Regions from separate parts of the Paenibacillus konkukensis genome, predicted to be linked through region 1. Evidence: riboswitches for the same ligand, from Rfam matches in the RefSeq annotation. Region 1 holds a riboswitch; each other region holds the start of a gene.

Region 1 (5,044 bases):
GGACGCCTTCGGTCAGCCTGCGCGAGGGCTTGACGCAGATTGCGGGAGATTTTATTTACAAGCGGTTTATGGATAAATTGAACGGGGTAAAAGAGGCTGCGCCGGAACCGGCTTCTGTCAGCCTGATCGTTCGCAGAATGGGGGTAAAAAAAGCGGGACGCAGGCTAAAAACTGTAAATTCATGATACGCTTCGTATTTTAGAAGCGTGGCGAAAAAGCGGCCGGAGGACACGACTCAATCACCACTCTTTTAGAACTAAACAAAAATCCTTGCTTCCCGTGACAGGGTTAGGGCAGGGATTTTTCTATGAAAATAAAGATTTATTTATAATTTCGATTTCGACAAAATGATCGGCAGTTTTATAGGAACATCCCCCAGCAAGCGACATTATTTTTTGGACGCTTCATATATAATACTAAACAATGAAAGCTATGAAACGAGATGGAGAGTGGGACTGGGATGCAAGAGCAAAAGAAGAGCTTGGATATCAACCGTATTATGGAACAGCTGCAGATTTCCGCGGAAACCTATGAACGTTGGAGCGGCTTGGAGGACGAACATGCTCCGGCGGCCGACAAAGGCTTCTCCGCGTGCGGCGGCAAGCCGTTATATCCCGTATTTCACTGGGAAATGAATCTGATGGAATACAGCAGATGACACAGCCGCGACGAAAAGCCGCGTCATCAAGGCTTGGCCTGCGCTTGCTTGTTTTGGCTTTGGCCCGTTAAACGCTCCGAGCGAATAAAGGCAATGAAGCTTCTGGATTCCGCTTCGGTCAATTCTCTGCCGTCTACGGTCAGAACGAACCTCTCCATAATCGCTTCATCCGACAGCTCCAGCTGGTTGGCGAACTCGTTAATATAATAGGTATCTTCGCTGCGCCCCATCAAGTAATCTACGGTGACTTCGAAAAAATCGGCGAATTTTTGAATCGTCTCGTAATCGGGTTCTCTGCGGTTGTTCTCGTAATGAGAGAGTGCGGAACGGGTAATTCCTACCCTGCTCGCAAGCTCCTCTTGGGTCATGCATCTTTTGTTCCGGAGTTTCGCTATCGTTTGTCCGTATTTCATAAAGCTTTCGTCCACCTTCTCTAATCTGATTTGTTTCATGTTTGCCCCTCGGAATCAAGCTTTTGGCTACATTGTTCGTACGAGGCCGACTTCTTGCAAGGGTTGAAGCGCAAAATAAGAAATTCGGCCCATGTAAGGCCATCGTTCGACAAGAGGCGTATATAGACAAATCTTTGTTTAGGGTGATATGATTGCTCTGAACAATTAAATATGAAAGCGAATTAGGTGCTGGACGGGGCATGCCCCTCCGGCTTAAAAGGGAAGCCGGTGCAAAACCGGCACGGACCCGCCACTGTAAGGAGCGCCGATGATCATCGGTTTATTATCCGGTACGAATGCCACTGGGACGACAGTTGTCGCTGTCCTGGGAAGGCGCCGGACGAAGCTCTAAGTCAGGAGACCTGCCTCGTTCCATGACACTGTTAACCTACGCGGATTTAGGGAGGTGTTAGAGATCGGCTTACCTTATATAAAGCGCGGAATTCATTCCGGACGCTTATTACCACCCAAGGGTACGGGCTGCAAAAGCATTTCTAACACTATTTGTTGGAGATGCTTTTTTTATTGTTTAGGAATGGTGCGCCAACCGGCAACGACGAATACCGGCATGAAGAAATAAAGAAACGACTGGCGGATGGCTTGCTCAATTTTTAGGCATGCGCAGCCGCAGCGGGAATAGAGTTTAGGAAGGAAAGGATGTGCAAGCATGGCGGGCAAACTGCTTATTATCGGATTCGGGCCGGGCAGCTTCGAGCATATTACGAAACGGGCTCGGGAAGCGATTGAAGAAAGCGAAGTGATTATCGGATACAACACGTACGTCGATTTGATCCGCGGTTTGCTGACGGACCAGGAAATCGTCCGGACGGGGATGACGGAGGAGGTCAGCCGGGCCCAGGAAGCGGTGCGGCAGGCGGAAGCCGGCAAGAAGGTAGCGGTGATCTCCAGCGGCGACGCAGGCGTGTACGGGATGGCGGGACTGGTATACGAAGTGTTGATGGAAAAAGGCTGGAGCCGCAGCGGCGGCGTCGAAGTCGAGATCATTCCCGGCATTTCGGCTATCAACTCCTCGGCTTCGCTGCTCGGGGCACCGGTCATGCATGATGCTTGCACGATCAGTCTAAGCGACCATCTGACTCCATGGGAGCTGATTGCCAGGCGCGTCGAGGCGGCGGCTCAAGCGGACTTCGTCATTGCGCTGTACAATCCGCGCAGCGGCAGAAGGACGCGGCAGATCGTGGAGACGCAGCGCATTCTGCTTAAATACCGGTCGCCGGAAACGCCGGTTGGCATCGTGAAGAGCGCCTATCGGGACCGCCAGCACGTCGTGCTGACGAATTTGCGCGATATGCTGGATCACGATATCGGCATGCTGACGACGGTGATCATCGGCAACGCGTCGACAACGGTGTACGACGGCTTGATGATTACGCCGCGCGGCTACCAGCGCAAGTATACGCTGAACGCGGACGTTCAGCCTCTGAAGCCTCACCAGCGGCTGAAGGAGGAGGCGGAGCCGTGGGCGCTGCGGCAGTGGGATGAGCCGTCGGGAAGCGACTCCGACGACGAAGATTGGGACTGGGATGAGCCGGGCGAGTCCGATTGGGACGAGGAGGATGCCGGCGTCGGCGCGAGTGCTGCCGCGACAGCGGTGAGCGCGGAGCGGGCGAGCGAGCGCCCCGGCGGAGGCAGCGTGAGCGTCGCGGAAGCGAGCGCAGGCGCAGCGGTGAGCGCGGAGCGAGCGGGCGAGCGCCCGGGCGGAGGCAGCGTGAGCGTCGCGGAAGCGAGCGCAGGCGGAGCGGTGACAGCGGTGAGCGCGGGACGGGCGGGCGAGCGCCCGGGCGGAGGCAGCGTGAGCGTCGCGGAAGCGAGCGCAGGCGGAGCGGCGACAGCGGTGAGCGCGGAGCGAGCAGGCGAGCGCCCGGGCGGAGGCAGCGTGAGCGTCGCGGAAGCGAGCGCAGGCGCAGCGGCGACAGCGGTGAGCGCGGAGCGGGCGAGCGAGCGTCCGGGCGGAGGCAGCGTGAGCGTCGCGGAAGCGAGCGCAGGCGGAGCGGCGACAGCGGTGAGGCCGGAGCGAGCAGGTGAGCGCCCGGGCGGAGGCAGCGTGAGCGTCGCGGAAGCGAGCGCAGGCGCAGCGGCGACAGCGGTGAGCGCGGGACGGGCGAGCGAGCGCCTGGGCGGAGGCAGCGTGAGCGTCGCGGAAGCGTCGCCGCTGCAGCTGGCGCTGCAGGCGCTGCAGCTTGTCGACCGCAGCCGCGGCATAGAGACGGCGGCCGACGGCTTGCCAGCGGGAGCGGGGATGTTCCGCCAGCAGTCGATATTCGAGCTGGCGGTAAGTCCCGGCGTAGCGGAGAAGCGATTCACTGCGAAGCAGATGATCACGCTGGCCGATGTGGTCGGCGAGAAGGGCTCGATGGAATATACTCCGCATCATCAACTGATCGTGCGGGTGCCGACCGACAATCCGGATGAAATTACATCCCGGCTGCGCGCGGAAGGTTTTCTGCTTGCTCCGATCGGCGATGTGGCGCAGCTCAAGGCCTGCGACTTCTGCAACGGCGACAAGGGAGATGCCATTCCTTACGCCGAAGAGCTGCAGCGCAAGCTCGGCGGCCTCAACGTACCGAAGGAGCTGCGGATTGGTCTTAACGGCTGCGGTATGGCCTGCTACGGAGCGGTGCAGGAGGACATCGGCATCGTATACCGCAAGCAGAAGTTCGATTTGTTCCTCGGCGGCAAGACGGTCGGGCGTAACGCTCATCCGGGGCAGCCGGTAGCCGAGGGCATCGAGCCCGAGCAATTAGTAGAAACGATAGAACGAATCGTGCAGCGCTATATTTCGGAAGGTCATCCGAATGAGCGGTTTCATAAATTTTTCAAACGGGTCAAGGAATTAGAAGGTTATCGTCACCAAGAGCTTCCCGTTTTCCAAATTGAGAACGCGGTGTGTGGGGATTAACGTTACGTGACGGATATGGGAGGGGTTACTGATCATGAATGCTGTACTATTTGTAGGGCACGGCAGCAAGGATGCGGAAGGCAACGAAGAGGTGCGGGAATTTGTCCGCACGATAGCGGGAGAGATGGATCAGCAACTGGTGGAAACCTGCTTTCTGGAATTCGAATCGCCTACGATCGCTCAAGGCATTGAGCGCTGCGTGCGTCAGGGAGCTTCGCAAATCGCGATTGTTCCTATTACGTTATTTTCGGCGGGGCACGCCAAAATTCATATTCCGGCCGCTATCGACGAAGCCAAGCTTCGCTACCCTTCCGTACAATTTACATACGGACGGCCTATCGGAGTGCATGAACAAGTGCTCGATATTCTCGCATCCCGTCTGGAATCCGCCGGGGCGGCTGCGGGGCTTGAACTGACCGGGAGCCCGGAGCTGGAACCTGAGCTTGAACATACGGCAGTACTCGTCGTAGGCCGGGGAAGCAGCGATGCCGATGCGAACAGCGATTTGTTCAAAATTTCACGTTTATTTTGGGAAAAGCTCAAGGTCAAATGGGTGGAGACGGCGTTTATCGGAGTGACCGCCCCGTTGGTCGACGAAGGAATCGAGCGATGTCTGAAGCTCGGCGCGCGCAGAGTGGTCATCCTGCCGTATTTCTTGTTTACAGGCGTGTTGATCAAGCGGATGGAAGCGATGCTCACCCAATTTTCGGAGAAGTATCCGGGGCATCAGTTTATGCTGGCCGACTATTTCGGCTTTCATCCGAATTTGCGTCATATTTTGCGCGAGCGGGCTTTGGAAGCGGTCCAGGGCGAGACAAAGATGAACTGCGACATGTGCCAATACCGATTGGCGGCGATGGAGCATATCGATCATCATCACCATCACGACCACGATCATGATCACCATCATCACGATCACCATCATAGTCACGAACATGAGCATGATCACCATCATGAGCATGGACATGACCACGACCATCATCATGGACATAATCATGAGCATGGGCACGATCA
Region 2 (5,044 bases), 3.8 Mb from region 1:
CGGATCGCCGTCTCCGAGCCGGTTTGCATCGCAATGATGACTGCTGCCGGCGCTTGACAAGCGCTGCGTCGGACAGGCCGTTTCCCCCAGCTTGGCTAACGCCTTGCCGGGAGGAAGCGGCCTTTTGTCTGCGGCTTTTCGGATATATCCGACACTGATGGTTGTTCGCCAATGACAGCGGTTTCAACAAACGTCATTTTCCACTTTAAGGAGCTCGTGATTCAATTGTTTTTTTCAGCGTTGTCGTTGTAAGCGCTTAACAAGCTTTCCATTTTATCGGCAAATTCGATGTACTGCCGGATATCCTCTTCGGACGCCTGATGAAAGATCACTTCGGCTTCGTTAAAAATTTGCTTGCGCAAATTGCACATCTTTTCTTTGCCGGCCTGTGTCATCTGCACATAAATAATGCGGCGATCTTCTTGGGAACGGATTCGTTCTACGAACTGCTGCCGTTCCAGCTTATCGACAAGACTGGTCGCCGCTCCCAGCGTAATGCACAAATAGTCGGCGATATCGTTCATTTTCATGGATTGCTGCTCCAGCTGGAAGATGACCGAAATCGTCGAGTGATTAAGATAGGGGTTTTTATTAATCTGCTGTATCGCTCGCTTCAGCTGTCTGCTCATGGCCAACAGCCTTCGTAACAGCAATGTCGAATCTTGTTCTCTGCTCATCGCAAAATCTCCTAACTAATAGACATAAATTGATGTTATTTTACTACATTACGGCGAAAATGAACATGGCGGCGTCGAATTTAGGCGAATAAACACACTCCCTATAAAATCAATGTAACCTTCCGTCATGCGTTTCATACCGCGCGCCGTAAAGGTTTTCGGCCTGTCCGCCGGCAGGTTAAAATAAAATTCCGCTTCGCCTTGTAGCGGTGACTCTTCGAATTGTTTATAATAGCAATGACATGTTGGACACAGGAGAATGAGCGATGCAGGAAAACATACTAGTCATCGACGTCGGCAACACGAATATGAAGCTGGCGGTTTACGGCGGGACGAGCCTGAACCAATTTTGGAGAATCACTACGCAGCGCGATATGACTGCGGAAGAGCTGTGGATCGTGCTGCGCCAGTTGTTTGTCCGGAGCCGGTTCGATTATTCCGCTTTGGGAGGCGTCGTGATCAGCACGGTCGTACCGTTCCTATTGGCGGCGCTGCGCGAAGTTTCCCGTCGTCATCTGGGATTGGAGCCGCTTGTATTCGGACCCGGGATCAAAACCGGTCTCACCATCAAAACCGATCATCCCGCGCAGGTCGGATCGGACCGGATCGCCAGCGCGATAGCGGCCCTTCAGTTTTATGGCGCGCCCGTCATTGTGATCGGTCTCGGAACGGCGACGACGATCAATGTCGTGGACGACAAAAAGCAATTTCTCGGCGGAGCGATTTTGCCCGGCGGATTTATATCGGCCGAGGCGCTGTACCAAAATACGGCCCAGCTGCCTTCGGTGAATATTACTAGCCCCGAGAGGGGGCTTAGCCATGATACGTCGTCCAGCATGATGTACGGCATTGTGAACGGAATCGCCGGGCAGGTCGACGGGATCGTGACCAGAATGAAGGAAGAGACGGGACTGCCTTTTACGGTGGTCGCCTCGGGGGGCTTGTCGGAGCTGATCTCGCCCGAGTCGCGGACGATCCAGCACACGCATCCGGATCTTGTGCTCGAAGGCTTGCGCATCGCTTGGGAGTTAAACCGCTAGATGCCGGAAGCCCGCTGCCGAAAAAGACGAAGCAAGCGGAAACCGGCTGCGGAAGCGTCGGCGTTCGCCCTTGTCCCCGGATTTCAACCGGCATTTTCCGCATGGCGCGATCGGCGTTTTTACCGCATTTCTATAAGCAGTTTATAGCGAAGCCTTGCAAGGACGAACGACCGCGTTCAGGAGCAAGCAGCATGAACCCCGGCTCTCCTTTTGCCATAAGGCTTCTTCGCCTTGCCGGGAGCGGGGCGGCGAAAGATTGCGTCCGGTTTTGTGCAGAGTGGGACAAATGTATCATTGACAATCACAATATATTGAGGTACATTTAATTCTGCATTCTATATATTGTGCTGATCGGTGCTTTTCGCTTGTTTGAAGCGTTAAGCTTAAAAGGGAAGTCCGGTGCAATTCCGGCACGGTCCCGCCACTGTAAGGGAGGAGCTTCGCGCCAAAAGCCACTGGGATGATCAGCATTCCGGGAAGGCGGCGAGGAAGCCGGGATTCCCGAGTCAGGAGACCTGCCTATCAGTTTGCCACTACCTACGGAGAATAGGGAAGTGTCGGATTCGTACGTACATACGCTTACGGTTGATTGTTAACCGTAGAGCTTTTCGTCCAGAATGCGCATCCGGCTTCCGCCGAAAGAAGCGCTTTTTTTGTTGTTTAGGAAATTATGCGCGGCAATTTCCTGTGGAAATCCGGGGGCTCCCCCGAAAGTAATGTCTAACCATAGAACGATCCCAGCGGAATGGTTAGACGCCGATCCAGCTGAAGCTGGATGCGGACGGAATAAGCTTCAGAGCATCACGTCACTACCCTGGAAATTACTCTTGGTACCCCATTTCCATTGTCTGTGGTGCCGCGTAGCGGCATGGATGGCTTTTGGGGGATTTGTTCCTGCTCAAGAAACGGCTTCAGAGAAGCGTTTCACGTTTGCAGGATTTTGTCCTGCTGATTTTTTTTGATATGGCGCCAATCTATCAGAAATTTTGATAGGTTCGGAAACAGGAGAGGAGAACACCGATATGCTGATTGCTTACGACTCCAAAACCGGCAATGTGGAACGGTTCGTCGGCAAGCTGAATGTGCCCTCGGTCAAAATCGAGGAGAATATGACGATTGACGAACCGTTTGTGCTCGTCACCTACACGACCGGTTTCGGCCAGCCTCCTGAGAAGGTGCTTCATTTCCTGAAGCGCAACTATCGCCGCCTGGCCGGCGTATCGGCAAGCGGCAACCGCAATTGGGGGAACAACTTTGCCGTCAGCGCGGACCGGATCGCCCGCATGTACGGCGTACCGGTGCTGACCAAATTCGAATTATCGGGCACGTCCCGCGATGTAGAGCAATTCATGAAGGAGATGAGCGCGGTTGCGTCATATTGAATTAAACAATCAGTTGATGAGACGGGAAGACGACGGCTTCTTCCGGCTGGATATGGACCGGGAAGCGGTGGACGCATTTATGGAAGAGGTATTTGCCAAAAGCCAAACGTTCCTCTCCCATACCGATAAAGTAAAGCAAATGATCGCCCTTAACTACTACGAGAATGTGTACGAGCAGTACACCGAGCAGGAGGTCGAGGAAGTTTACAAGCTGACGCACGGCTACAATTTCCGGTTTTCCTCGTATATGGCGGCCTCGAAATTTTATACGGATTATGCGTTGAAGAGCAACGATCACTCCCGTTATCTGGAGCATTATCCGGACCGCGTGTCGATCGTCGCCCTGCATCTTGCGCAGGGCGATGCGGCGACGGCATTGACGCTGGCGGCGTCGATGATGGAACAGCGGCTTCAGCCGGCCACGCCGACGTTCTTGAACGCGGGCAAGAGCCGCCGTGGCGAGATGGTTTCGTGCTTCCTGCTGGAAGTGGACGATTCGCTGAACGCGATCAATTATACGCTTGCCACATGCATGCAGCTGTCCAAGGTCGGAGGCGGCGTTGCCGTCAACTTATCCAAGCTGCGCGGGCGCGGTGAGCCGATCAAAGGCGTGGAAGGGGCGGCCAAGGGCATCATGCCGGTGCTGAAGCTGATGGAGGACGCCTTCTCTTACGCGGATCAGATGGGTCAACGCAAAGGGTCGGGAGCGGCCTATTACAATATTTTCGGCTGGGACGTCATGGAGCTTCTCGACAGCAAAAAAATCAATGCCGACGAGAAAAGCCGTCTCAAGACGCTGTCCATAGGCTTGATCGTGCCCGGCAAGTTTTACGAGCTGGCGGAGCGCAACGAGCCGCTTCACGTGTTCGCTCCTTATTCGGTGTTCCGCGCCTACGGCCGGCATCTCGACGATATGGATATGGACGACATGTACGATAAGCTGCTTGCCGACGAGCGCGTAAACAAAAAGGTAATTATGTCGGCGCGCGACATGCTGGTGAAGATTGCCGCCATTCAGCTCGAATCGGGATACCCGTACATGATGAACAAAACGAACGCGAACCGGCAGCATGCGCTGAAGGCGCTCGGCAGCATCAAAATGTCCAACCTGTGCACGGAAATTTTCCAGCTGCAGGAGACATCGGAGATCGGCGATTACGGACAGCAGGACATCATTCGCCGGGACATCTGCTGTAATCTGGCCTCGCTCAATATCGTCAACGTGATGGAGCAGCGCAAAATCCGCGAGTCCGTCCACGAAGGCATGATCGCGCTGACGGCGGTCAGCGACATGACGACGGTAGCCAATGCTCCCGGCGTGGTCAAGGCGAACCGCGAGCTGCATTCGGTCGGTCTCGGCGCGATGAACCTGCACGGCTATTTGTCGAAAAACCATATTACGTACGAAAGCGATGCGGCCCAAGAATTCGCTCGCGCTTTCTTTATGGCGGTCAATTATTACTCGATCGAGAAAAGCATGGAGATCGCCCGCGAACGCGGCATAACCTTCGAAGGCTTCGAGCGTTCCGATTATGCGACGGGGGCCTACTTCGACCGATATACGAATACCGACTATCGTCCGGTTTCCGACCGCATCGGTCAGCTGTTCGAAGGGATGACGCTGCCGTCGCCCGCAGATTGGCTTGAATTGAAGGAAAAGGTGGCGAAGCACGGTATGTACCATGCTTATCGTCTTGCGATCGCGCCGACCCAGAGCATATCGTATATCCAAAACGCCACGTCGAGCGTCATGCCGATCGTTCAGCAGATCGAGACGCGCACATACGCTAACTCGACGACCTATTACCCGATGCCGTTTTTGTCCAGAGACAATGTGTTTTACTACAAATCGGCTTATAATATGAACCAGTTCAAGGTGATCGATCTGATCGCGGAAATTCAGCAGCACGTCGACCAGGGCATTTCCACCGTTCTTCACGTCAAT
Region 3 (5,044 bases), 240 kb from region 1:
GAAGCGATCGATCTGGCTCTGCGCGCATTGGTCGTGCCGGGGGATGAGGTGCTCGTTCCCGAGCCTTGCTATATTTCATACTCTCCGATTACCCGGATCGGCGGCGGCATCCCGGTCGGGATAGAGACGTTCGCCAAAGATAATTTTAAGCTGACGCCGGAGGCGCTCAAAGCGAGCATTACGCCGAAATCGAAAGTGCTCATTCTTTGTTACCCAAGCAATCCGACGGGCGGCATTATGACCTATGAGGACTGGCTGCCGATCGCCAAAATTGTGGAAGAGCATGATCTGATCGTCATTTCCGACGAAATTTACGCCGAGCTTACGTATGAGCAAAAACATGTCAGCTTCGCCTCGATTCCCGGTATGCGGGACCGCACGATTTTGGTCAGCGGTTTTTCCAAGGCGTTTGCGATGACCGGTTGGCGAATGGGCTATGCATGCGGACATCGCGATCTGATTTCCGCCATGCTCAAAATCCATCAATATACGGTCATGTGCGCGCCGGCGATGGGGCAGGTGGCTGCGCTTGAAGCTTTGAAAAACGGCATGGAAGAAAAAAATCGCATGGTAGAGTCCTATAACCAGCGGCGCCGCCTTGTGGTGCAGGGCTTTAGAGACATCGGCTTGGAATGCCATGAGCCGCAAGGAGCATTTTACGCCTTCCCATCGGTTGCGTCTACAGGCCTAAGCTCGGAGGAATTCGCGCAGCGTTTGCTCTATGAAGCCAAGGTTGCCGCGGTGCCGGGACAGGTGTTCGGCCTAGGCGGAGAAGGCTTTGTACGCTGCTCCTATGCGACTTCGGTCAATCAGCTGCTTGAAGCAATCGACAGAATAGGGAATTTTATACGAAAATTGTAAATTCGACAAAAAAAGTCATTTCCATCCCAACTAAAAACTGGTATCTTTAATAGTATAGAAGTTTCATATCGTTGATCATTTATGAGACTTCCGAATCTAGAGATAGGCGTTAGGGGGGATGAAGAATGGCCTTTCCGGAATATCAGCTAAGACAGTACATCAATATCGGTTGGATTCGCGAGAATAACCAGCAGCCGAAGTGGATTTTTGGAAGAAAGAAACAGTCTTCTTCTACCGCTTCTTTAGAAGAAGAGATTTATAACCTGCGTCTGAAATTGGAGCAGCTGGTCCAGACCGAGAAGAGTTTGACCTCACCGAATGTTGTGGAGATCAGCATGCTGTTAGATCAAAAAATTAACGAATATATGAACCGTAGCAAGAGGGGCCGTTAGTCGGCTCCTTTTTTGTTTAGGAAATGAAGCGCAGCCATATCCTGTGGAAATCCGGGGTCTCCCCCGAAAGTAAAGTCTACCCATAGAACGATCCCAGAGGAAGGGTTAGACGCCGATCCAGCCTAGGCTGGATGCGGACGGAATAAGCTTCAGAGCATCACGTCACTACCCTGGAAATTACTCTTGGTACCCCATTTCCATTGTCTGTGGTGCCGCGTCGGCGGCATGGATGGCTTTTGGGGGATTTGTTCTTCGTCTTTTTGATAGACCGTCGGCATTTATGATATGATGGAGGGTAGTAACTGCAGAAGCGCGAGGCGTACCGTATGATGACTGTAAGGAGAGGGAACATGAGAGGAAAATTCATGCTAATCATGCTGTTGCTGCTGGTGCTGGCCGGCTGCGGCGGCGGACCGAAGTCGGATGTGCCGATCTTTATGATGGGCGCCAACGGGATTCCGACGGAGGTGGGAGATAAGCTGCAGACTGCGCTGCAGGCGAAGCTCGGACAAGCTCCGACCGTTAACGTGCAGACGGTTCCGATATTTTCGATGGAGAAGCTGATCGTGGAAATTGCTGCCGGAGACAACGGGATCATTGTTGTTCCTATGGAGCAGTTCAAGGCGATAGGGCAGCAGGGCGGATACGTCAGTCTGGACGATGCGGCCAAAGGCGAGGACTACCCGGAGGGCGTGCTCGACCTGCCGGTGGACGGCAAGGAAAGCGGAAAAACCGAGAAGCATCTGTACGGCATTCCGCTAGAGAAAACCAAATGGTTCACGGAGCAGAAATTGAATGGCAAAGACTTGGTCGCCTTCGTGCCGGCCAATGCGAAGAATCAGGATAAAGTGATGCAAGTGATCAAAGTGATTGCCGAGAAGTAAGGATCTAAGGCATAAACATCTTTATAGTATGTATCGAACAGGTGCCTGCCAAGGCCGAGAGCTTTGCAGGTTAAAAGGGAAGCCGGTGCAAGTCCGGCACGGTCCCGCCACTGTATATGGGAGCAAGCGCCTCCGCATGCCACTGTTCTTGGATGCAAGAATGGGAAGGCGAGGCGCTCCATCATGCCCATAAGTCAGGAAACCTGCCTGTTCGATGGAAGACCGGCCTTTCGAGGAAAAAGGGGTGTCGAGCGCATACGGTTCTCGCCTTTCAGGAGAGCCTGATTGCCGTTTGATCAATCGTGAGCCCTCTGGTTTCTCCGGCCGCCCCCGGAGCTCAGAGGGATTTTTCTTGTACGGAAGCAGGAAGCGAGCGCGCGGTAAGCGCGTGAAAATAAATTTGAGGAGCTAACACCGATAATGAAGAAAATCGTACAACGCATATCATCGAAACGTTGGCTGGCGGCAGCTTTGGGACTTGCTTTGCTGCTCGGCGCAGCCGGCTGCGGCGGAACGAACGAGGCGAAACAACCAGCTAAGGGCGAGCTCGTCGACCCTCCCAAGGCGGGGTCAGGGACGCAAGCATCGCCGGCTCCTACCGCCGCTCCGGCGGGCGGGGAGAAGAAGGCGACGGTTTATCCGCTGAAGGTCAAGGATGCGACCGGCAAAGAGTTTACGTTTGAAAAGGCGCCTTCCAAAATTGTTTCCGTTTCCCCGAGCGAGACGGAAACGCTGTTTGCCCTTGGGCTGGGCGACAAGATCGCCGGCGTGTCGGACTTCTGCGACTATCCCGAGGAGGCTAAGCAGAAGCCGAAAATGGGCAGTATCGTGAAGCCGAACGAGGAGGCGCTGATCGCCGCCAACGCCGACCTTGTGCTCTCCGGCGTATCGCTCAAGACGGCGGCCGTGGAGCAGCTGCGCGGGCTAAATATCAATATGTTCAAGGTCGAACCGAAGACGATCGACGATGTGATGAACAATATTTTGATGTTCGGGCAAATTTTCGATAAGCAGGAGCAGGCGGAGAAAGTGGTCGCTTCGATGAAAGCCGAGCGCCAAAAAGTAACGGATGCGGTCAAAGACTTAAAGCCGGAGCAAAAGAAGCGGGTGCTTATGGAGTTTTCCCCGGGCTGGACGGTCGGCAAGGGCGAGTTTCTCGACGAGCTGATCACGCTGGCCGGGGGCATCAACGTCTCCGCGGATATAACCGGTTATGCGCAGCTGAATGAGGAGAAGGTCATAGCGGATAATCCGCAGGTCATTCTGTACCCGAAAAATTTGATCGACGAAAATTCGAAGAAATCGCTGGATCAAATTATTAAGGAGCGCAGCAGCTGGGCTTCAGTGGATGCGATCAAAAACAATCGGCTGGCCGGAGTGGATAAGGACACGACAAGCCGCCCGGGTCCCCGCATTACCGCGGGATTGGTGGAGATAGCCAAAGGCATATATCCGGAATTGGTGAAGTAGTATGAAGCGGAAGCTGACGATGTGGGGAGGAGCGGGCATTCTGCTCCTTTTTCTTTCCGTAACGATAAGCTTGTCCATCGGGACGGTGCATGTGCCGCTGCGGGACGTCTGGGGGATACTCGCTCATCATCTGCCGGTGATCGGCGGTTCGGTGCAGGCGGATTGGCAGCCGGCGGCCGAGCAAATCATCTGGAAGGTGCGGCTTCCGCGCGTTCTGCTCGGCATGCTGGTCGGGGCCGCGCTGGGCATTGCCGGCGCTGCGTTCCAAGGGGTGCTGCGCAATCCGCTCGCCGACCCGTATACGCTGGGAGTATCTTCCGGGGCTTCCGTCGGCGCGGCCTTTCTCATTTTGTTCGGGCTGCAGTTTGCGCTATTCGGCGCCTGGACGGTGCCTGTCGTCGCTTTTGTCACGGGAACGCTTTCGCTCGTCACGGTCATTATATTGGCAAGAACGGACGGGAAGCTCCGAACGGAGACGCTCGTGCTGGCTGGGGTCGTGATGCAGGCGTTTCTGGGGGCGTTCGTCTCACTGATGGTGGCGATGTCCAAGCAGGTCATCAATGAAATCGTATTTTGGCTGATGGGCAGCCTTGCTATGCGGAACTGGTCGTATTCGCTGATTTTGCTGCCGTATTTGACTGCCGGCGCGCTGGTGCTGCTCGGCTTCGGCCGGGCAATGAATTTGTTTGCGCTCGGCGAGCGGCAAGCTTCTTATCTCGGCGTTCACGTGGAGCGGACCAAGCTCATCGCGCTTGCGGCGGCAACGCTAATTACCGCCGCGGCGGTATCTGTATCGGGAGTCGTCGCGTTCGTCGGCCTTATCGTGCCTCATCTGCTGAGGCTTCTGGTCGGTCCGGATTATCGCCTGCTGCTGCCGTTATCTTTGATCGGCGGCGCGTTCTATGTGCTGTGGGCGGATACATTGGCGCGGACGCTGCTTAGTCCAACGGAAATTCCGCTGGGCGTGGTGACGGCGTTTATGGGCGCTCCGTTTTTCGCGTATTTGCTGAAGCGCGGCAAGCGGATGTCCAATTCTTAGTGTACATCGGCATACTTCGATCACAAGGAGGCTAACGAATGGAGACGGGAGCTCGGCAAGAGCTGATTCGGGTGCAGCATGCGGCCATCGCTTATCATGAGCGGCCTGTGCTGGAAGATATCAGCTTCGCGGTTCACACAGGGGAGTGCTTCGGCGTTATCGGGCCGAACGGCAGCGGCAAGTCGACCTTGCTGAAGCTGATCTCCGGCGTGGAGAAGCCCGGTGCGGGCAGCGTGCTGCTGCAGGGCCAAGAGGCGCATACTTACCCGCGCAAGCCGCTGGCGCGCTGGACGGCGGTGCTGCAGCAGGATGCGCTTCCGGCTCTCGGCTTTACGGTGCGGGAGATTATCGCCATGGGGCGCTATCCGTTCCAAAATTGGCTCGGCGACGAAGCCGCG

What was found. Region 1 has a riboswitch for cobalamin ahead of cobJ (precorrin-3B C(17)-methyltransferase). Riboswitches for the same ligand answer to the same signal wherever they lie in the genome.
Region 2: linked by a shared signal. The riboswitch ahead of nrdI (class Ib ribonucleoside-diphosphate reductase assembly flavoprotein NrdI) and the one ahead of cobJ (precorrin-3B C(17)-methyltransferase) in region 1 are both predicted to bind cobalamin.
Region 3: linked by a shared signal. The riboswitch ahead of SK3146_RS26395 (ABC transporter substrate-binding protein) and the one ahead of cobJ (precorrin-3B C(17)-methyltransferase) in region 1 are both predicted to bind cobalamin.

What each region holds. Positions count from the first base shown of each region.
Region 1 covers NZ_CP027059.1:5,822,438-5,827,481, forward strand. The annotation lists gene SK3146_RS25335 (NAD-dependent epimerase/dehydratase family protein) at 1-185, shown strand, start outside; gene SK3146_RS25340 (hypothetical protein) at 461-658, shown strand; gene SK3146_RS25345 (helix-turn-helix domain-containing protein) at 685-1,071, opposite strand; cobalamin riboswitch at 1,278-1,494, shown strand; gene cobJ (precorrin-3B C(17)-methyltransferase) at 1,778-4,030, shown strand; gene SK3146_RS25355 (sirohydrochlorin chelatase) at 4,065-5,044, shown strand, end outside.
Region 2 covers NZ_CP027059.1:1,992,985-1,998,028, reverse strand. The annotation lists gene SK3146_RS08655 (lactonase family protein) at 1-57, shown strand, start outside; gene SK3146_RS08650 (MarR family winged helix-turn-helix transcriptional regulator) at 222-677, opposite strand; gene SK3146_RS08645 (type III pantothenate kinase) at 944-1,717, shown strand; cobalamin riboswitch at 2,053-2,254, shown strand; gene nrdI (class Ib ribonucleoside-diphosphate reductase assembly flavoprotein NrdI) at 2,740-3,099, shown strand; gene nrdE (class 1b ribonucleoside-diphosphate reductase subunit alpha) at 3,086-5,044, shown strand, end outside.
Region 3 covers NZ_CP027059.1:6,064,494-6,069,537, forward strand. The annotation lists gene SK3146_RS26380 (aminotransferase class I/II-fold pyridoxal phosphate-dependent enzyme) at 1-861, shown strand, start outside; gene SK3146_RS26385 (aspartyl-phosphate phosphatase Spo0E family protein) at 987-1,253, shown strand; gene SK3146_RS26390 (hypothetical protein) at 1,619-2,137, shown strand; cobalamin riboswitch at 2,160-2,362, shown strand; gene SK3146_RS26395 (ABC transporter substrate-binding protein) at 2,558-3,607, shown strand; gene SK3146_RS26400 (FecCD family ABC transporter permease) at 3,609-4,646, shown strand; gene SK3146_RS26405 (ABC transporter ATP-binding protein) at 4,685-5,044, shown strand, end outside.